DNA from 4 places in the Bacillus sp. GW823-FHT06A11 genome. Region 4 is predicted to be linked to each of the others. Evidence: riboswitches for the same ligand, from Rfam matches in the RefSeq annotation. Region 4 holds a riboswitch; each other region holds the start of a gene.
The links. Region 4 has a riboswitch for thiamine pyrophosphate ahead of thiC (phosphomethylpyrimidine synthase ThiC). Riboswitches for the same ligand answer to the same signal wherever they lie in the genome.

Region 1 (5,544 bases), on a different contig from region 4:
TTTTTTCAAAATTCCATTCTCCATTATGTAATTCAAAATGAAGATGTTGCCCGTATGAATGACCTGTGTTGCCCATATGACCTACTAATTGTCCAGCTTGTACTTGATCACCAGTTTGTACAGTACGATCCTTCATATGAGCATAAACAGTTGTATATAATTTCCCATTGATTTGATGCGCAATGAACACAACATTGCCATAGCTAGCTGAATAATAAGATTTCACAACTTTACCTGCAGCAGCAGCTTGGATAGAGACGTTCCCTGGAGCAGCAATATCTATACCATAATGCATTTGTTCCCAGCGTATATCAAAGGTTGAGCTAATTCTTCCTTGAGCAGGGAATTTGAAAGCAGCTGGAATAGATGAAGGCTGATCTGTTTTAGCCTGTGGTTGATTTTGTACTACATAGTGTTTTGCTACATATCCGTATCCTGTGCCAAAACGAATTTTATACCAAGTTCCTACAGTTTCTACTACTTGTACTTGTGTACCGTTTTGTAATGAACCGAGTAGAGCGCTACTTGTACTAGTGTTGCTACGTACATTCAGATTAGGTGTTGCAACAGTATATTTTGTATTATTTTGAACGGTGATTCCTTTTACTAAGGGTTGTGAACCATTAGAGATGAATGCTTTTTGTACGTAACCCGTTTGGCCATTATGTGATATTTTATACCATTCGCCTTGATCTTCTTGAACGGTAATAAACTTGCCATTTGGTAATACATCTAAAATGGAAGATTCTAAATTAGGTTCAGAGCGAACGTTTAATGCATTAGCATTGACGATGTATTGATCATTAGATTGAAGTTTGTTTTTTAGTAAAATAGCATCTTTTTGTACATAACCTACTTTATTATGAACAGATACTTTATACCAACCATTAGTTGTTTCAAGGATGTTCACTTTTGTATTAAAGCGAATTGTATCAATTGATGTGCTTTTTACGTTATCTTCTGTATGTAATGCTACTTGATCGACTTTGACATACCCAGTTTTAACATTAGATAATTGTTCAGCGTTTGCTTTTTGTACATTTGTTTCACCCATAGAAGGAAGTAAAGAAGCAATCGCTACAGTAGTTGCTGTTAAAGCCGTAGCTTTCATATTCATGGAATAGAGACCTCCTCTAGTTGTATAGTTGTAATTTTATTATAGTATAAAGATATAATATAGTGGGTGTATTCACATAAATGTAATATGAAATCAATATAAAAATAAATTTTTTGAGGATAATGATTCCTTTTTATACAATTAATTTGGGTTTTATTTTCTAAAATAGAATGTATGTATTGTATAACTTCAATATTTTGTTGATAATTAAGAAAATTAAAACAGTTGATGATGTCTTATTAGGGTGTTATACTGACAGTGATAATTTTATAGTTTGCTAGGAGAGCTGGTGTTGCCAGCTGAGAGTAGGCCGTAAGCCTTTGATCCTTTTTATTACCTGATCTAGATTATGCTAGCGTAGGGAAGCAATTCGGACACTAACAATGAGTCCCCGTTTCTTTGCGTATAGAAACGGGGCTTTTTTATTTGAAAATTTCATATTGAAACCACTAGGGGTGCTTGATTTGCTGAGAGAGGAATAATCCTTAACCCTTATAACACCTGATCTAGGTAATACTAGCGAAGGGAAGTGGAACATCGAATAAATGTATAATTTTATTTGCTGTAACCACTTCTTATATATAGAAGTGGTTTTTTATTTAGATACATATATTGAAAGGGGATAGAGAAATGAAATTTTGTGATAGATTATTAGAAACTGTGCAACCGGTTTGGGAGATGAGTCATAATCATCCGTTTGTAGTGGGTATGGGAGATGGCACGTTAGAAAAAGATAAATTCCAGTATTATATTATTCAAGATTATTTATATCTGCTAGATTATGCAAAGTTATATGCGATTGGTGTTGTAAAAGCAACGAATCCACAAGTAATGGGAAAGTTCGCTGAACAAATTGATGGGATATTAAATGGCGAAATGACAATCCATAAACAATATGCAAAAAGACTTGGAATTTCTATAGAGGATATAGAGTCTGCGAAACCATCTGCTAAAAATTTAGCTTATACAAATTACATGATGTCTGTATCTCAAAATGGCACACTTGCAGAATTAATAGCAGCGCTTCTTCCATGTATGTGGAGCTACTGGGAAATTGGAAAGCGTTTAAATGATATTCCTGGAGCAAGAGATCATGAGTTTTTTGGTGAGTGGATTCAAGGATATAGTTCGGAAGAATACGGTAATCTTTGTATTTGGTTAATAGATTTATTAAATGAAATGGCAGTTGGAAAGTCTGAGAAAGAACTAGATAGATTAGAGGAGATTTTCTTATATTCCAGTCGATTTGAATATTTATTCTGGGATATGTCCTATCGTAAGGAGATGTGGGGATTTGAGGAGCAAGAACATACTACAGTTTCATAATGTTTCTTTTCATTACGATGAGAAAGCAATCATCCATGAATTAAATGCTTCTATACATGAGAAAGAGTTTGTCAGTATTATCGGACCGAGTGGATGTGGGAAAAGTACTTTATTTCGCCTTATTACAGGCCTAGAGAAGGTAAGTATTGGAAAGATAGAACTGACAGAAACAAAGCACCATCCTGTAGGATATATGCCGCAAAAAGATATGCTTTTGCCGTGGAGAACAATTATTGAGAATGCTGCTCTGCCGCTAGAGTGCCAAGGTGTACAGAAGAAAGAAGCACAAGTAAAGGCAAAGGAACTGTTATATAAATTTGGTTTACAAGGATATGAGACAAAACATCCGAAAGATTTATCTGGTGGTATGAGGCAACGCGTATCTTTTATCCGAACTTTGTTAACGGGCGGGGAGATATTGTTATTAGATGAACCGTTTAGCGCGTTAGATGCTTTAACGAAGGCCTCTTTGCAAGAATGGCTGTTTGAACAATGGCAAGAGTGGGAAAAAACAATTTTATTCATTACTCATGATGTTGAAGAAGCGTTATTTCTTTCGAACCGAGTTTTAGTAGTGGAACAGCAGCCGATAACGACTTTGACTGAGCGGATTGTACCACTTGATCATAACAGAACACGAAAAGATTTATATAAACCGGAAGTATTAGCGCTGAAAGATGAGCTTCTTAGTATGTTACAAAGGCAGGTACTTGTGTGATGAACCGATTGAAAGAATTAGTTCCTGCTATTACACTTTCTAGTATTTTACTAGCTGTGTGGGAAATAGGAGCAAGAATTGTAGATGAGATGTACATTTTACCGTCACCGTCTGCGATTGTAATGAAGATATGGAAACTAAAAGACATATTATTTACGGTTCATTTACCTGCAACGTTATACGTCGTTTTAATAGGTGTTGTTATTTCTATCGTATTAGGTGTAGGGCTAGCGATGTTAATGAATGCGAGTACATGGATGGAAAGAGCATTTTATCCATTATTAGTTGCTTCACAAACGATTCCGATTACTGCGCTTGCTCCGCTATTTGTTTTATGGTTTGGATACACAATTTGGAGTAAGGTTGTTGTCACAGTTTTAATTACGTTTTTCCCGATTGCGGTCAATACGTATGATGGACTGCGTAGTACAAAAAAAGAATGGGAGGAGCTCTTAGTTACATATGGAGCAACGAAAAGAGATATTTTTCTTAAATTAAAGTTGCCGTCTGCTCTTCCTTATTTTTTCTCAGCTTTAAAAATTGCAGTTCCGCTTAGTGTTATCGGAGCAGCAATTGGAGAATGGCTCGGTGCACAAGCTGGACTTGGATATTTCAGTAAGAGAATGATGACGCAGTTAGATGGAGCTGGCGTATTTGCACCCATTGTATTGTTATCATTATTAGCTATTTTCTTCGTCGTACTTATTTCCATATTAGAAAAGAAATTCATTAGTTGGAGGAAGCATTCATGAAATTTTTAAAGCGCATCTTTGTGTTTACATTATTAATTGCAATGATTACAGGATGTTCGAGTAATTCAGCATCAGAAAAAAGTAAAAAAGAGAAAGAAATAACAGTCATGTTAGATTGGTATCCAAATGCGGTACATAGCTTTATTTATGCAGCAATTGAAAAAGGATACTTTAAAGAAGAAGGTGTAAAGGTAAATATTAAATTCCCTTCTAATCCGACTGATCCATTAACATTGGCAGCAGCAGGGAAGGTGACAGTTGGCTTGTATTATCAGCCAGATGTTGTTATGGCAAGAGCAAATGAGCAAATTCCAGTGAAATCAATTGGGGCTGTCGTACGTTCACCATTAAATCATGTCGTATCGCTGAAATCAGCGGGTATTCAATCACCGAAAGATTTAGAAGGAAAAACAGTAGGATATTCTGGAACACCTTTAAGTGAGATGTATTTAAAAACGATGGTAAAAGAAGCTGGTGGTAATCCTGATACAGTGAAAGTAGTTGATGTTGGATTTGATTTAGTACCAGCCTTAATTACGAAAAAAGTGGATGCGGTAACAGGGGCATACATTAATCATGAAGTACCGGTTATGCGTCATGAAGGCCATGAACCAGCTTACTTTAATCCAGCTGATTACGGAGTACCGAACTATCATGAACTTGTGTTTGTAACAGGTGATAAAACGTTGAAAAAAGATAAAGAAGCGTTGCAAGCTTTCTTACGTGGTACGAAAAAAGGCTATGATTTCATGAAGAAAAACCCAGATGAAGCATTGAATATTTTATTAAATCATCAAGAAAAAGAAAACTTCCCACTTGTGCCAGAAGTTGAAAAGGAAAGTATGAAAATTTTATTAGAGAAGATGGAAACGAAAGATGAGCCATTTTTATCAGATTCAAAAGAATCTTGGGAGAAACAAAATAAATGGCTGAAGGACAAAGGAATGACGAAAGAAACCGTTCCAGCCGATGAACTATTCGAAAATATTTTAAAGTAGGCGAATGAATATGAAAAATGAGCTCCACGTAATCTCAAATGGCCATATGCCATTCGAAGAGTTAGTGAATGTAGCGATGCAAATTGAGAGTGAGATTGATTATTTGCATATTCGTGAGCGTGAGAAGAGTACGAAGGAGTTATATGAAGGTGTGGAAAGTCTTTTAATGGAAGGCTTTCCGGCTTCTAAAATTGTCATAAATGATCGAATTGATATTGCAATTTTATTAAATATTCCTCGTGTTCAACTAGGGTATCGAAGCACAGATGTAAAGTCAGTGAAAGAAAAGTTTTCGTATTTGCATGTCGGTTATTCTGTGCATTCGCTAGATGAAGCGATAGTAGCATTTAAAAATGGAGCGGATTCACTCGTTTATGGTCATGTATTTCCGACAGATTGTAAAAAAGGTGTGCCAGCGAGAGGGCTTGAAGAAATTTCTGACATTGCAAGGTGTTTATCTATACCGATTACAGCAATTGGAGGAATTACTCCAGAAAACGCAGTGGATGTCCTTACTAACGGTGTAAGCGGTATAGCAGTTATGTCCGGAATTGTAAGTAGTAGTGACCCGTATAGCAAAGCGAAATCTTATAAGGAATCAATAAGAAAGTGGGCGGAAAAACATGTGTGAGA
Region 2 (5,544 bases), on a different contig from region 4:
TAACTTTGACCGTACTGGTACAACAGGTATCGGTAAATACGTATTAAATCATAGCTTTATGATTCCAGGCTTAATTGCAACATTTACTTCTATCGGCATTGGAATGCTTTTAATTTCTATTATGTTTTAAAGAAAAAGCACAAACCCTTATTTAAAAAGGTTTGTGCTTTTTTAATCAAATGTTTGTTTAAATTTTTTGGGCAGTCTACTTCTCGATGTAGCACTTAAAATACTACATGTCCTTTTCTACAAACTTCTCTTTACTTCTTCAGCTAATTTTCTCGTACTTTCATACGCAGATTCAGCTAAACTAATTGCTGAAATAACTGAAACACCGTCCGCACCCGCTTCTATAACTGCCGCTGTATTTTCAATTGTAATCCCACCAATACCAACGATTGGCACTGTAATTCCTTGTTCTCTAAAATAAGCTAATCCTTTCGTTCCTTGAACCGCTTTCGTATCTTTTTTCGTACTCGTTGGAAAAATAGGTCCAACGCCTAAATAATCTGCTCCATTTTCGATTGCAAAGCGTGCTTCTTCAATTGTATGAGCAGATACGCCGATAATTTTATCTCCCATTTTTTCACGAACAGATGTAATCCCTTCATCATCTTGTCCTACATGAACACCATCTGCATCTAATTCAATGGCTAATTCTACATCATCATTTACAATGAAAGGAACACTATATTCCTTACAAAGCGTCTGCAATTCTTTTGCAAAGCGCACTCTATCTCCTCCGATTAAAGAACCTTCCCCCTTCTCGCGAAACTGAAAAAGTGTCACTCCACCATCTAACGCTTCTTTCAATACAGCTAAAGGATCCCTCGTGCAGTTATTACTTCCCATAATAAAATACACTTGCAATAGGTTAGACATTTTCTTTGTTTCAATGCGCATCATGTGTTTCATCCCCCTTACTCTAACTCCTCAATCTTCCCATATTTCTCTATATCAGCTGAAGTTGTATTCGCTAATTGATTTAAAAATTCAATTTGGAAACTACCTGGCCCTTTTTCTACTGTTTTAGCAGCTGCCAGTTCCGAAGCTACACCATAAAACGTTAATGCTGCTACAGTTGCCTTTACATAATCTTTTTCAACTGCTACAAATGCTCCTATTACTGAAGTTAGTAAACACCCTGTTCCCGTAACTTTCGTTAAAATAGGGTGACCGTTTCGAATAAGAACAGTTCGCTCTCCATCTGTAACAACATCTTCTTTTCCAGTAATGACCGCAACTGTATTCAATTCGTCTGCTGCCTGCCTTGCAATGCTTACAACATTGCCCTTTCCAGTACCAGCGTCTACCCCTTTAATTTCCCATTTTTCATTAATAACATTTGCTATTTCAGCTGCATTTCCGCGGATAATCGCTAAATCGATTTCAGCCGGAATATGTCTCGCAACTTCTGTTCGATACGAAGTTGCTCCTGCACCAACTGGATCAAACAGTACTGGCACATTGTTCGCATTTGCTGATTTACTCGCGAGTAACATCGCTTCTACTTCTTCAGAACGAAGTGTCCCCATATTTAATACTAACGCTCCAGCAATGCTCGCCATTTCTGCTACTTCTTCTTTTGCATACGCCATTACAGGCGATGCCCCAAGTGCCAACAAACCGTTAGCAGTAAAATTTGTTACAACAACATTTGTAATATTATGAACGAGTGGATTAGATTCTCTCACCAAATCCACTACTTTACTAATTTCTTTCATATTCATCCTTTTCATCTCCTAACTATAATGATGGGAGATACACAAAAAGACACTTTGCGCGTACGCAAAGTGCCTGAACATGTGCTTTTACACTCTCCCTACGCTGGCATTATCCAACAGGTTCAAATGGTCAATGACGGACTAGTAGCCATACTCTCAGTTTGTATCCACAAACTCCCATGTGTTTCTTATTCATCTACTTCAAAGTCTACTCTTATTCTAGTAAAATAACAAGTTCTTTACTTTTCTATTTAATATAGAAGCAACTGATAAAGTGAAACTTTAATCAGTTGGGATTTTGTTCACTCCATTAAAAACAGCTCAAATATGGAGCGAAACTGAATCTCAAGAAGATGTATGCTATATTTAACTTATGGAAATTTGAAAGGATGTTTTTAATATGTCAAAAAGCGTTGTAATCGCTGAAAAACCTTCCGTTGCACGAGATATCGCTCGTGTACTGAAGTGTGATAAAAAAGGAAACGGCTATCTTGAGGGTAATAAATATATTGTAACTTGGGCTTTAGGTCATCTCGTTACATTAGCAGATCCAGAAAGTTATGATGTGAAATATAAAAAGTGGAATTTAGAAGATTTACCGATGCTACCTGAGCGTTTGAAATTAACGGTTATTAAACAAACTGGTAAACAATTTAATGCTGTAAAAAGTCAGCTACTTAGAAAAGATGTAAATGAAATTATTGTAGCAACAGACGCTGGACGTGAAGGGGAATTAGTCGCACGCTGGATTATCGATAAAGTTAAGCTAAATAAACCAATCAAACGTTTATGGATTTCTTCTGTAACCGATAAAGCAATTAAAGATGGTTTTGCAAATTTAAAACCAGGTAAGGCATATGACAATTTATATGCTTCAGCAGTTGCGCGTTCAGAAGCTGACTGGTATATCGGTCTTAATGCAACTCGTGCTTTAACAACTCGCTTTAATGCTCAGTTAAATTGTGGCCGTGTACAAACGCCTACTGTCGCTATGATTGCTAGTCGTGAGGATGAAATAAAGAACTTCAAAGCTCAAACTTACTACGGCATCGAAGCTCAAACAATGGAGAAGCTCAAACTTACTTGGCAAGATGCAAATGGCAATAGCCGTAGTTTTAATAAAGAAAAAATCGATGGTATTGTAAAAAGTTTAGATAAACATAATGCTACTGTTGTGGAAATTGATAAGAAACAGAAGAAGTCATTCTCTCCTGGTCTTTACGATTTAACTGAATTGCAACGTGATGCAAATAAAAAGTTCGGTTACTCTGCTAAAGAAACATTAAATATTATGCAAAAATTGTATGAACAGCATAAAGTACTAACGTACCCTCGTACAGATTCACGCTACATTTCATCTGATATCGTTGGAACACTTCCAGAACGTCTAAAAGCATGTGGTGTTGGAGAATACCGTCCCTTCGCACATAAAGTATTACAAAAGCCTATCAAACCTAACAAATCATTTGTTGATGATAGTAAAGTAAGCGATCATCATGCGATTATTCCAACAGAAGGATACGTTAACTTCTCAGCATTCACAGATAAAGAACGCAAAATTTATGATTTAGTTGTAAAGCGTTTCTTAGCTGTTTTATTCCCAGCATTCGAATACGAGCAACTAACATTACGTACCAAAGTTGGTAGTGAAACGTTCATTGCACGTGGAAAAACGATTTTACATGCTGGTTGGAAGGAAGTATACGAAAATCGATTTGAAGACGATGATGTAACTGATGACGTAAAAGAGCAGCTTCTGCCTCACATTGAAAAGGGCGATACATTAACTGTAAAGTTACTTATGCAAACATCAGGCCAAACGAAAGCACCTGCACGCTTTAATGAAGCAACTTTACTTTCAGCAATGGAGAATCCTACAAAATATATGGATACGCAAAATAAACAACTTGCTGATACGTTAAAATCGACTGGTGGATTAGGTACTGTAGCGACACGTGCTGATATTATCGACAAGCTATTCAATTCGTTCTTAATTGAAAAACGTGGCAAAGATATTCATATTACTTCAAAAGGCCGTCAGTTACTTGATTTAGTACCAGAAGAGTTAAAATCCCCTACACTAACTGGTGAATGGGAACAAAAACTTGAGGCTATCGCAAAAGGTAAGCTGAAAAAAGAAGTATTCATTTCTGAAATGAAGAACTATACGAAAGAAATTGTTTCTGAAATTAAATCGAGTGATAAAAAATATAAACATGACAACATTTCAACGAAGTCTTGTCCAGATTGCGGTAAACCAATGCTAGAAGTAAACGGCAAAAAGGGAAAAATGCTCGTATGCCAAGATCGTGAATGTGGTCATCGTAAAAATGTATCTCGTACAACAAACGCTCGCTGTCCACAATGTAAGAAGAAACTAGAATTACGTGGTGAAGGTGCAGGCCAAATTTTCGCATGTAAATGTGGCTATCGTGAGAAATTATCAACATTCCAAGAGCGACGTAAAAAAGAATCTGGAAACAAAGCCGATAAACGCGACGTTCAAAAATATATGAAACAACAGAAAAAAGAAGAAGAACCATTAAATAACCCGTTCGCAGACGCATTAAAAAAATTAAAATTTGATTAAACAAAAAGGTTCCTACCTCTATCGGTAGGAACCTTTTATTTTAGTGAATAATTTTACTTCCTTTTGCATTCTCAACAAATTTTTCACTTGATTTGTTAATTGGTGTTTTCAGTAATAACGCAGCAACAATCATAACTACTACGAAAGCACTTAACACAAGTAAATCTCGCGTTACGATATCCCATAGCATTCCGCCTACTGTTTCACGAATTGCACTAATTGCATATGTGAACGGTAAGAACGGATAAATTGCTTGGAAGAACGCTGGTGTCATTTGGATTGGGAATGTTCCGCCCGATCCTGCTACTTGTAGTACAAGTAAAATGATCGCCATCGATTTCCCAACGTTTCCGAAAATAGAAACGAGTGAGTATACGATACAAACGAAGACTCCACCAATAAATAAACTAAATAACACAAACCAGAACTTATCGACTACGTACGTACCGAGTAAGAATATATCTCCCATCGATACGATAAACGCTTGTGAAAGACCTATCGTTAAGAACGTTAATAAACGTCCGAAGTAAATTTCATGGCTCTTATAATTCGCGCCCTCTTCGTGTACTTCTACTGTTAATAATGAAACCATTAATAATGCGCCTACCCATAATGCAAGCACTGTATAGAATGGTGACATTGCTGAACCGTAGTTCGGCATCGCAAATAATTTATTCTCTTTTAAATTTACTGGATTCGCAAAGTAATCACTTTGCTTCTCAACATCGTTTTTCAATAAGCGTATAATGTCTTTTAAATCCTCTTCAGATTCAAAATCACGAATTTTATCTGCTAATTCTTTAATCTTTTTCTCAGTAGCTGGCATTTCAGCTTTAATATCTGCTAATTTCTTTTTCCCGTCTACTAAGCCTTTTGATGAATCTTCTAGTAATTTTTTAACATCTGGAAGCTTTTTGTCTGCTTCTTTTAAAATTTGAGATGTGTTTTTAGACATCTCTTTTGTGCGAGCAATTGCTGCATTGAAATTTGGAGTGATTTCTGAGTCATATTTAGCTAAAATGTCACCAATTTGGCCCGAAACACTTTTAGACACTTGATTAATACTTTCAATAACATCTGCTGCTGGTTTTTGACCTTTATTAATAGCGTCAATTCCTTTATCAGTTAAATCCATTCCTTTTTGCAAACCATCTTTTGCTTTATTTAACTTAGAAATTGTACCATTAAGGTTTTTATCACTATTCACATCAGCTAACACTTTATTTGTAC
Region 3 (5,544 bases), on a different contig from region 4:
TATATTCTTACGAAAATGTATGAGGAAGATATGACATTTGAAGAAGCGCTGAAAGAAGCACAAAATAAAGGGATTGCTGAGACAAACCCTATATTAGATATAAGTGGTTCAGATAGTGCGTGTAAATTGTTACTTTTGACTAACAGCTTAATGGAAACAGAGAAAACACTTACTGATATACATATAAAAGGAATCGAGCACGTTACAAAACAGCAAATACAAAATGCTAAGAAACAACATAAAATTATTAAATTAATAGCATCAATATATAAGGATGAGGGTGGCAATGTGAATTTAAATGTTGAACCGTGCGAAATAGAAAAAGATCATCCGTTAGCAAAAGTAAATGGGACCGAAAAAGGAATTACGTTCTTTACAGATACGATGGGGCAAGTTACTACAATTGGCGGGGCTTCTAATCCACGAGGCGCAGCAGCTGCAGCTTTAAAAGATGTAATTAACTTATATCGAAAAGATTTGTAAGACCGTACCGCCCTTTATAAAAAATACATATGTCGTGGACCTTTTGAGAATGAAATAAATATGCAAAAATGATTGCAGGGGGTAAGGAATTGTTTAAGGATTTTAAAGTTGTTAAAGATCGTCCCGTTTATATTCAATTAAAAGACTATTTGAAAAAGATGATTATGAAAGGGCATTTGCTCGGGGATCAAAAAATCCCATCAACAAGGGAACTAAGTGAATTACTAAGTGTGAGTAGAAACACTGTACTCGCTGCTTATGCAGATTTAGAGCAAGAAGGACTCATTTATGCAGTTAAAGGAAAAGGGAACTTTGTTGCGAAGGTGGATATATCTAACACTTCGTCTGTTGAAATAGATTGGAAAAATAAACTTAATACAGTGACCGCATTAGCGGACGAATTAGATTTAATGAAACATGGTGTTCGTTGGGAAAAGGGAATGATTGTTTTTAATAGTATAGCCCCGGATGAGAAGCTATTTGATGTTGAAAATTTCAAAAGAGCTTTTCTTACTCGTATGTCCATTGAAGGGGACATCGTATTGAACTACGGATATGCAAAGGGATATAAACCGTTAATGAATTATTTACTTCATTACATGGAAATGAAAGGTGTAGACATTTCGAATAAAGATATTCTAATTACAAATGGATTTACAGAAGGATTGGATATTGTACTCTCTTCTTTATCAAAAAAATCCGGTCGTGTCATTTGTGAGAATCCAACTCACCATGCTGCACTTAAGCTTTTCCGTTTACATGGACTTGAAGTTCATGGGATTGATATGCATGAGGATGGTATTGATACGAATGAAGTTGAAAAAAGTTTGCGTGAAAAAGATTTTGATTTTGCTTATTTAATTCCTTCTTATCATAATCCAACCGGTATTGTTACGAGTTCAGAGAAAAGAACGGAATTGATGTGGTTATTCTCAAAATACAAGGTTCCTATTATAGAGGACGGATTTAATGAAGAATTACGTTATTCAGGTTCACATTTAGCTCCATTATTAACTTTTGCGGGAGCTGGCAATAATGTGATTTATATTAGTAGCTTTTCAAAGGTGCTTTTCCCTGGTTTACGTGTAGGCTGGATTATTGCAGATAAAGAGCTGATTCATTATTTAGAAAGCGTAAAAAGAGCAAGAACGATTCACACATCTACGCTAGATCAAGCTGTTCTGTTTCAATATTTACATGAGGGATATTTTGAAAAATATTTAAAAAAGGCAAGATCTGTTTATAAGAAAAAATATGAGTTAGCTGTCGGGGCATGTAACCAGTACATTCCTTTTAAAAGAATGACTGGAGATGGTGGACTTCATTTATTTATAGAGCTAGAAGAGCATATGAATGCCCGCACACTTTTACAAAAGTGTTATGAGAAAGGCGTTACGTTTTCACCTGGAGATGTTTTTTACTCTGATGGAGAAGGAGCAAACACTTTCCGATTAGGGTTTTCGCGCTTGAAAGAAGAAGAAATAGTTCGGGGAATTAAAATAATTGGTGATACATTAAAAAATGAAATTTGGAGTTGAGAAAATGAAAATCGGTGTTATTATGGGCGGGGTATCGTCTGAAAAACAAGTTTCAATTATGACGGGGAATGAAATGATTGCTCATTTAGATAAAAATAAGTATGAAATAGTTCCAATTACATTAAACGAAAAAATGGATTTAATTGAAAAAGCGAAAGACATTGACTTTGCATTGCTCGCATTACACGGAAAATACGGAGAAGATGGGACAGTTCAAGGAACACTGGAGAGTTTAGGGATTCCTTATAGCGGAAGTAATATGTTATCTAGCAGTATATGTATGGATAAAAATATTTCGAAAAAGATTTTACGTTATGAAGGTGTAGAAACACCAGATTGGATTGAACTTACAAAAATGGAGGATCTAAATCTTGATGAGTTAGATAAGTTAGGATTTCCATTAGTGGTAAAACCAAACTCTGGCGGATCGAGTGTCGGGGTGAAAATCGTTTACAATAAAAATGAATTGATCTCAATGCTAGAAACTGTATTCGAATGGGATTCTGAAGTAGTAATTGAGAAGTATATAAAAGGTGATGAAATTACATGTTCTATTCTGGATGGAAAACAGTTACCTATAGTTTCAATTCGACATGCAGCCGAGTTCTTTGATTACAATGCAAAATATGATGATACTAGTACAGTTGAGGAAGTTATCGAACTTCCAGCAGAAATTAATGAACGTGTAAATAAAGCTTCACTGACTTGTTATAAAGCATTAAAATGTAGTGTTTATGCAAGAGTTGATATGATGGTGAAGGACGGAATTCCATATGTAATGGAAATTAATACATTACCAGGGATGACACAATCAAGCCTATTGCCCAAAAGTGCAGAAGCAGCGGGAATTAGTTATAGCAAACTATTAGATATAATTATTGAAACATCATTAAAAGTTAGAAATGAAGAAGGGTTTTAAGGAGATTATATAACTAATTCTTTTGACAGTTTCACGAAGTATGCTATGATGAATACATTATAAAAACAAAATATTTATCCACTAGGGGAGCCTTTTATAGGCTGAGATCAAATGTGATTTTGAGACTCTTAGTACCTGATCTGGTTAATGCCAGCGTAGGGAAGTGGGAAAGACGTTGCTATTTAATGAGTAAATAAATACTGTCAATTTCACTTTCTTTACGCCTGTAAAGAAAGTTTTTTTATTTTACAGCTTTAATAATTGTGGATAAATACTTATATTTTATACATTATTGGAGGGATTTAAATGACTTTTTCACAATCATTACGTAAAGAAGTAGATTCAATTTGGGAAGCGAGTTTTAACCATCCTTTTGTAAAAAAACTTGGTGAAGGAACATTAGATTTAGCTAGTTTTCGCTATTATGTGCTTCAAGATTCATATTATTTGAGTCATTTTGCTAGAGTACAAACTTTAGGAGCTGCAAAAGCTCTTGAATTAGAGACGACAGCTCGTATGGCACATCATGCTCAAAATACATATGAGGCCGAGTTATCTTTACATGAGAATTTTGCTAAAAAGCTAGGGATAACAAAAGAAGAAAAAGATAATTTTATTCCTGCGCCAACTGCATATGCGTATACTTCACATATGTATCGTGCTGCGTATGAAGGGCATTTAGGAGATATCATTGCAGTAATTTTACCTTGCTATTGGTTGTATTATGAAATTGGCGAACGCTTAAAAGAGTGCCAGCCGGAAGAGCCAATTTATAACGAATGGATTTCTGCTTATGGATCTGATTGGTTCCGTACGCTAGTTGAAGAACAAATTACACGTTTAGATACTATCGCTGAAAAAGTAACAGAGGCAGACCGCAAACGTATGAAACAGCATTTTATTATTAGCAGTCAATATGAATATTCATTTTGGGAAATGGCTTATACATTAGAAAAGTGGGCAGTGGATACAGACGTAAAAGACGTAATTGGATAAAGAATAGAAGTAATGTTATAGATAGGTACGGATCATACCTATCTATATATTTTTTCTTGTCAAATTTGCGTAAAGTCATTAGTGCTACGGATATGGCGAAATAGAATATCGATAATTTAGCTCATTTACTTGTCTACGCATTAACTGGATAAACTTCTGTCACATTTATTTTACAATCAAAGAACGTTAATGTTGGTGGTATGAAGTTAAATAAGAAAAGAAACCTGAGCTGTTAGCTGTAACGGAGTTGTTTTTTCTTTGCAGGAATTTCTAAATTATCATGGAGTGTGGTTAATACGATATGCAAATATGCATATCGTATTTTTTTGAGTTCTTTATGTGTTAAAATTAGATATAAAGATATGGAAATATAAAGAAGCAAAAGCAGGAATATCCAATGAATTTTGAGAGGTGTTATATGTTTACAAATAAGAAATTAATTCGATTTGGTTTATCGTTGTTTGTATTTTTAGGGATAATTAATTTCACAATCAGCTATTTCCAAACATATCTTGAAACAGCAGCAGATATTAAATGGGTAATTCCAGAAATTTGGAAAACTATTTTACTAGATGTTCCTCAAGGTATACTTGTTCTTTTAGGCGCAATTGCTTTATATGATTTCACAAAAGAGGCATCACAAAAAGACGCATCAATCTAAGTGTGTCTTTTTTCTATTAGGAATTTCATAGAGAGTTTTGCTGGAGAAATAGAATGAAAAGCCCTAATAAGGGCTTTTTTCTTTGTAGGAATTTCTTATCTGTCATAGAAACCGGTTACTTGGAGGTGTTATAGTGAAAGGCATTTACAGTACAGAAAAATCTAAGCGGCAGACGGAAATATATAGGATATGACAACATAATTATTGAGAAATTAATTGAATTTAGTAGGTATGAAGATATGACGCTAGAATTCATATTTTTTAATTTTTATTTATCCCGCATTAACGGGCTGTTCGTAAAAGCCTGATTGGTGAGGACTAATAATCAGCGGGAGATGAACTCCCCCCCACTGATTAAAGTTTCACTTTATAAAAATGAGCCCATAGCAAAAATAGGTATATGAACAAGGTGCATCATTTAGTGATAAGTCATACTTTGTTGGTGTACGTATTGAACTTAGTTTATAGCACTATTTTTACTTAGATGTAACGAACAGAAATATAGGGAAGCATCAATGAGGTTGTATTTTATAAACGGAGGTTATGAAAATGAATCAGTTTCAACAAGAACTACAAGCGTTAAGTCTTAATGATTACCGGTCTGGAAATATTGTCTATTGGGACCAGCAAAACCAATATCCATATTACTATATTGAAGATGCAGCTCGTCGCTGTGGCGGTTGTGGTCGTTGTGGTGGTTGTGGTGGAGGTCGTTGTGGCGGATTCCGTTGTGGTGGATTCCGTTGTATTGGTTGCTTCGGTTGTTTTGGTTGCGGAGGTTGTGGAGGTTGTGGAGGTTGTGGTGGTTGCTCTAACTGTTTTGATGGTTTTAGTGGTACTACTGATACTATTATAACGTATGAATATTGATTGCATTTATCCTGCTATTTGCAGGGCAGTAAGACCCTAAAAAAATTCAGCGGGAGCAAAGAGAAGTTAGATGGCGG
Region 4 (5,544 bases):
TGGCCAGCAGCAATCGGAGCTGGTATCATCATAATTACTGGACTTGTATCAAAACCAGACGTCATGGATATTATAAGTAAAATTGGCGGTGCTTCCATAACAATATTAGCGACCATCGTCATGGCAGTTATATTAGAAAGCTTCGGCTTTTTCCATTGGTCCGCAGCGAAACTAGCAAATCTAGCAAAGGGTTCTGGACGCCGCTTATACTGGTATATTCAATTATTATGTTTTCTCATGACTCTCTTATTCAATAACGACGGTAGTATTTTAATTACAACTCCAATTTTAATTCTTCTTCTAAAAAATCTTCAATTAAAACCTCATCAGCAAATTCCTTATTTATTAAGTGGTGCTTTAATCGCTACGGCATCTAGTGCACCAATTGGTGTAAGTAATATCGTAAATTTAATCGCATTAAATATCGTTAATATGACTCTTTATATGCATACTGCTATGATGTTTGTACCTGCAACATTAGGCTTATTATTTATGTCATGGCTCATGTATACAGTTTTGAAGAAAAAACTTCCGAAAAAATTGCCTGTTTCTTCATATGATATTGAAGAAATTTTCTTCACGAAAAACTTCCATCCACTAAAAGGAAATAATTCTGTTGATACGAAACAAAAACGGACAAGATTCATGTTAAAAGTATTAGGTTTCGTCTTCCTTATGCGCTGTCTTCTATTCGTTGCATCCTTCTTATCCATCCCAATTGAAATCGTTGCAGTACTTGGTTCACTCGTTCTTCTCATTTGGAGATGGTACTACTTACGAACAAATCCTGTCGACATTTTGAAAAAGACACCATGGCACATTTTAATTTTCGCCTTCTCTATGTACGTCATTATTTACGGACTCCACAACGCAGGATTAACAGCTGCACTTGTACAATGGCTCGAGCCAATTGTGAATCAGCATCTACTCTATGCTAGCTTTGCAATGGGTGGACTTGTATCCATCCTCTCTAACGTCTTCAATAACCATCCTGCCCTTATGATTGGTACAATTACATTAACAGAAATGGGACTAGATCCAGTCACATTAAAAACAATCTATCTTGCAAACATCATTGGTAGTGACATCGGCTCACTATTACTACCAATTGGTACACTAGCTTCACTCATTTGGATGTATATTCTGAAACAAAACAAAATTAAAGTAAAATGGAAAGACTATTTAAGTGTATCCCTTATCGTTATCCCGCTCACAACAGTCGTCACACTATTCCTCTTATTCTACTGGGTACATCTCTTCTTCGCCTTATAAACAACAGAAGCCCCATTTGCTACCGTCTTAGCAAATGGGGCTTCTTCTATAATAAAGTTAGGTACTACAGTGTGATCAATCAAGTAAAGAGGTGTAACATGTTATTGATATAAATGACTACCAGCTTCTTTAAATTCTTCTGCTTTCTCTTTCATTCCTTTTTCAATTGCTTCTGTCGTTTCTAAATCATTTTCTTTTGCATACTCACGAATATCATGTGAAATTCTCATACTACAAAACTTCGGTCCACACATTGAACAGAAGTGAGCTGTCTTTGCCCCTTCTGCAGGCAACGTTTCATCGTGATATTCCATCGCACGTTCAGGATCTAAAGATAAATTAAATTGATCGCGCCAACGGAATTCGAAGCGTGCTTTTGAAAGTGCATCATCACGCTGATGAGCCGTTTTATGTCCTTTCGCAAGATCAGCCGCATGCGCTGCAATTTTGTACGTAATAACACCCGTGCGTACATCATCTTTATTCGGTAAACCTAAATGTTCTTTCGGCGTTACATAACAAAGCATCGCCGTTCCAAACCAACCGATCATCGCAGCTCCAATTGCCGATGTAATATGGTCATAACCTGGTGCAATATCTGTCGTTAGTGGCCCAAGTGTATAAAACGGCGCGCCCTGACAAATATCAAGCTCTTTCTCCATATTCTCTTTAATTAAGTGCATCGGTACGTGTCCAGGTCCTTCGATCATAACTTGCACATCATGTTTCCAAGCAATTTTCGTTAATTCACCAAGTGTTTCAAGCTCAGAGAATTGTGCTTCGTCATTTGCATCTGAAATCGATCCTGGACGTAATCCATCTCCAAGAGAGAACGAAACATCGTACTGCTTCATAATTTCACAAATCTCTTCAAAATGAGTATATAGGAAGTTTTCTTTATGATGGAATAAACACCACTGCGCCATAATCGAACCACCACGCGAAACGATACCTGTCGTACGCTTTGCAGTAATTGGAATGTAACGAAGTAATACACCAGCATGAATCGTAAAGTAATCCACGCCTTGCTCCGCTTGCTCAATTAACGTATCACGGTACACTTCCCACGTTAAATCTTCTGCAATTCCATTTACCTTTTCAAGCGCTTGATAAATCGGCACAGTTCCAACTGGTACAGGCGCATTACGAATAATCCACTCACGCGTCGTATGAATGTTTTTACCTGTAGATAAATCCATAATCGTATCTGCACCCCAGCGAGTAGCCCACGTCATCTTTTCTACTTCTTCTGCAATAGAAGAAGATACAGCAGAGTTTCCGATATTCGCGTTTACCTTCACATGGAAGTTACGCCCGATAATCATCGGTTCAGCTTCTGGATGATTAATATTCGCTGGTAAAATAGCGCGGCCTTCTGCGATTTCCTTACGAACAAACTCCGGCTCTACTCCTTCACGAATTGCAACGTATTCCATCTCAGACGTAATAATGCCATTACGCGCATAATGCATTTGCGTAACATTTGCACCTTGCTTCGCTCTAAGCGGCTGGCGATCCATTTGCGGGAAAACAGGTGTATGTTTCGAAGCCACTTTCACACCGTCATCCTCTGGTTTCACCTCGCGCCCTTCATATGCCTCTACATCCCTGCGCTCCATGATCCAAGAATGACGCGGCGTTGGAATTCCCTTTTCCAGCTCCACTTTATACGCCGGATCCGTATAAGGACCGCTCGTATCATACACACGGACTGGAGGATTTGGGATGCCGTTCGTTTCGCTTTGTTCAATCTCACGCATCGGCACTTTCATGCCTGCGCGTGGTCCATCCACATATACTTTCTTACTCCCTGGTAAACTCGATTTCAATTCAATTTGCTCAGCTGAAACAGACTGTTTCATAACCTTTGTTGCCTCCCCTGTTCGTGACAAGGACGAGATATGGCCAGCGCATGCCAAAATAAAAAGAGCCAGGTCCATAAAAAAATAAGGACCTGGCTCATAAAAGACATCATTATGTAAAGCCGTTAACTTCCCTACGCTGGTACGAGCCAGATCAGGTCCAAAGGGTTAAGAAGATCACGCGCTTCTCTCTCAGCCTACGCATACGTTAGGCACCCCTAGTTTATCACTGATTTAATTTTCAATACTTTCCCATCATACACGATAATCTGAAAAATGCAAAGGTTATTTCTTTTTCTCTTTATGGAATCATCCACGTTAAATAATATACTTGAACATACGTCATAATACCAACAATAATTACGAAGAACACCCTATTGTAAAAATAGTTTATGACTTAACATGGGAGTTTAAAAACATCTTCACCACAAAGAGTGTTGAGAATCTCGACCATTGTATTGAGAAAATTAAAAATACTAATATACAAGAGTTTAAGAGCTTTACGAATGGATTAGCCCGGGATATTGAAGCTGTCAGAAATGCGGTAACTTATGAGAATAATAATGGTCTTGCCGAAGGGAGCATAAACAAGTTAAAGCTTATTAAAAGAATCATGTATGGTCGATGCAAATTCTCCACATTGCGGACAAAGATTCTACTTTTGGAAAGAATGAGACTTTTCAACTAACTCCGGGAAGAACCATTTTTTACTTGCCAAATACATTCATCAGTCCCGTTTGAAAAAGAGCCTTTGTCTCTGCTGCATTTCGCTACAACTGCTACTGTTACCTGCCATACAACCTGCAATAGAGATAGGTAACAATTTACTATACAAGGAACAAAATTGACCTGCTCCTCCATTTAGTGATTTAACTATCTTTATTATTCAGAGCTAAAATTCAAAGAAAAAGCCCTTACATTAATTGTAACGTTATTTCCTTTATATGTTAATTTTTTTGTTGTCTTGTTAGTTAAAGGGGGACTTAGTACAAAAAATAAACGTAGATAGTAGCACGAACACTGTTCTTGTTATAATTAATTTTTTTCAGAACGTCTATAATCCTCTTTTAAAAAATATATGTAAATATAATAAAAAACGAATGATTAATAGAAATATTCTACACCACTCGTTTTTTATCGGACTTCTTTTTACTGTACTTTTATTTTCTTTATGAGTTATTAGAAAAATAATTGTCTATATAAGTCTTTATTTTTTCAAAATTCTTTTCCATAAATAAGATTGCTGGTACTTCAATTATTGGAAGATTATTTTCATTATCAAAAGCTGGACACGGTTTGGGAACTACCAAATAGTCAACTGAGTTTTTATCCCTAATATAATTAATTGAAACATCATAATACTTAGAAAAATATCCCTTCAAATCATCCTGATTCCTTAAAAATGGTAGAGAAAATATTGAACCATAATTTATACCAGCGTCGACAATTAATACAAAGCATATTTTTTTCATGATACACCCTCCTCGTATAATAAGTTTTAAGTTAATAACTGTTCCTTGAAAATTAAATAGTTTTTATCTTCAAGAGCTACATCAAAAAAATGATGTATGGGTAAAATTTAGTCTTGGATACTGGGGGTTTTCTCCAGATAATGGAAGTACGGAAATGGATCCATCGGGAATATACTTACTCCTCCTGTAGTTCGACCACGTTAAAAGACTGTGACCCAGACCAAAATGCACTGCATACGCACAAGCTGTATCGGTTTCCTTCACTTACCTCTCATAGTGGTGGGAGGGTAGCTTAGATGAAGGCAATCATTGAATACTCATACGCGAGGTTGTGGCTATGTTTTGGACTCTAGGGAGATCCCACAGTATCCAAGCTCATTCCAAATACTATTCAAAGAAAGGAGGTCCTTTCTTTGAGATTATTCGTAGCTATTGATGTAAGCTCTGAAAAACTTGATGTATGTTTTCTTGACAGTCATGACACTGTTTTGAAAGAAATTTGTCTTTCAAACGATGTGAATGGTGCCAACGCCATTAAGGAGGATGTTCTCCATTTTCACCAGTTGTACAACTATAAAAAAATTGTCATTGGCATGGAATCTACTTCCGTCTATAGTTTCCATCCTTCCATGTTCCTAACGGAAGATAAGAATTTGAGGGCTTTAGACGTGGAAGTGGTCGTACAAAATCCAAAAGCCATCCATCGGTATAAAAAACTCTTTGAAGAAGATAAGACCGATAAAATAGATGCTTTCCGTATTGCCGATTTTTTACGAATCGGGCGGTATAATAAGTTTCTTATCAAGGAGGAAAAATACGTTGCCCTTCAACGTTTAACACGATCTAGATATCAACTCGTTCACCAGCAAACAGAATGTAAGCAACACTTTCTGAAGAACCTTTACTACAAATGTAATACGTTATCGAAAGAGTTAAAT

Region 1: linked by a shared signal. The riboswitch ahead of tenA (thiaminase II) and the one ahead of thiC (phosphomethylpyrimidine synthase ThiC) in region 4 are both predicted to bind thiamine pyrophosphate.
Region 2: linked by a shared signal. The riboswitch ahead of thiM (hydroxyethylthiazole kinase) and the one ahead of thiC (phosphomethylpyrimidine synthase ThiC) in region 4 are both predicted to bind thiamine pyrophosphate.
Region 3: linked by a shared signal. The riboswitch ahead of tenA (thiaminase II) and the one ahead of thiC (phosphomethylpyrimidine synthase ThiC) in region 4 are both predicted to bind thiamine pyrophosphate.

The regions. Positions count from the first base shown of each region.
Region 1 is NZ_JBXAHS010000001.1:1,665,756-1,671,299, reverse strand. Features, by position in the region: gene AC1Q8L_RS08465 (SH3 domain-containing protein) at 1-1,117, opposite strand, end outside; TPP riboswitch at 1,387-1,498, shown strand; TPP riboswitch at 1,559-1,662, shown strand; gene tenA (thiaminase II) at 1,748-2,443, shown strand; gene AC1Q8L_RS08455 (ABC transporter ATP-binding protein) at 2,412-3,161, shown strand; gene AC1Q8L_RS08450 (ABC transporter permease) at 3,161-3,913, shown strand; gene AC1Q8L_RS08445 (ABC transporter substrate-binding protein) at 3,910-4,911, shown strand; gene tenI (thiazole tautomerase TenI) at 4,922-5,542, shown strand; gene thiO (glycine oxidase ThiO) at 5,535-5,544, shown strand, end outside.
Region 2 is NZ_JBXAHS010000007.1:106,746-112,289, reverse strand. Features, by position in the region: gene AC1Q8L_RS25360 (anaerobic C4-dicarboxylate transporter family protein) at 1-130, shown strand, start outside; gene thiE (thiamine phosphate synthase) at 247-906, opposite strand; gene thiM (hydroxyethylthiazole kinase) at 921-1,730, opposite strand; TPP riboswitch at 1,803-1,915, opposite strand; gene topB (DNA topoisomerase III) at 2,125-4,314, shown strand; gene AC1Q8L_RS25340 (YhgE/Pip domain-containing protein) at 4,355-5,544, opposite strand, start outside.
Region 3 is NZ_JBXAHS010000003.1:83,380-88,923, forward strand. Features, by position in the region: gene AC1Q8L_RS14385 (homoserine dehydrogenase) at 1-483, shown strand, start outside; gene pdxR (MocR-like pyridoxine biosynthesis transcription factor PdxR) at 573-2,021, shown strand; gene AC1Q8L_RS14395 (D-alanine--D-alanine ligase) at 2,026-2,940, shown strand; TPP riboswitch at 3,014-3,119, shown strand; gene tenA (thiaminase II) at 3,247-3,936, shown strand; gene AC1Q8L_RS14405 (DUF3937 domain-containing protein) at 4,334-4,597, shown strand; gene AC1Q8L_RS14410 (heterocycloanthracin/sonorensin family bacteriocin) at 5,147-5,467, shown strand.
Region 4 is NZ_JBXAHS010000004.1:285,571-291,114, reverse strand. Features, by position in the region: gene AC1Q8L_RS20675 (arsenic transporter) at 1-1,272, shown strand, start outside; gene thiC (phosphomethylpyrimidine synthase ThiC) at 1,374-3,134, opposite strand; TPP riboswitch at 3,249-3,364, opposite strand; partial or broken gene AC1Q8L_RS20665 (L-lactate permease) at 3,436-3,507, opposite strand; gene AC1Q8L_RS20660 (transposase) at 3,511-3,822, shown strand; gene AC1Q8L_RS20655 (hypothetical protein) at 4,304-4,606, opposite strand; gene AC1Q8L_RS20650 (IS110 family transposase) at 5,020-5,544, shown strand, end outside.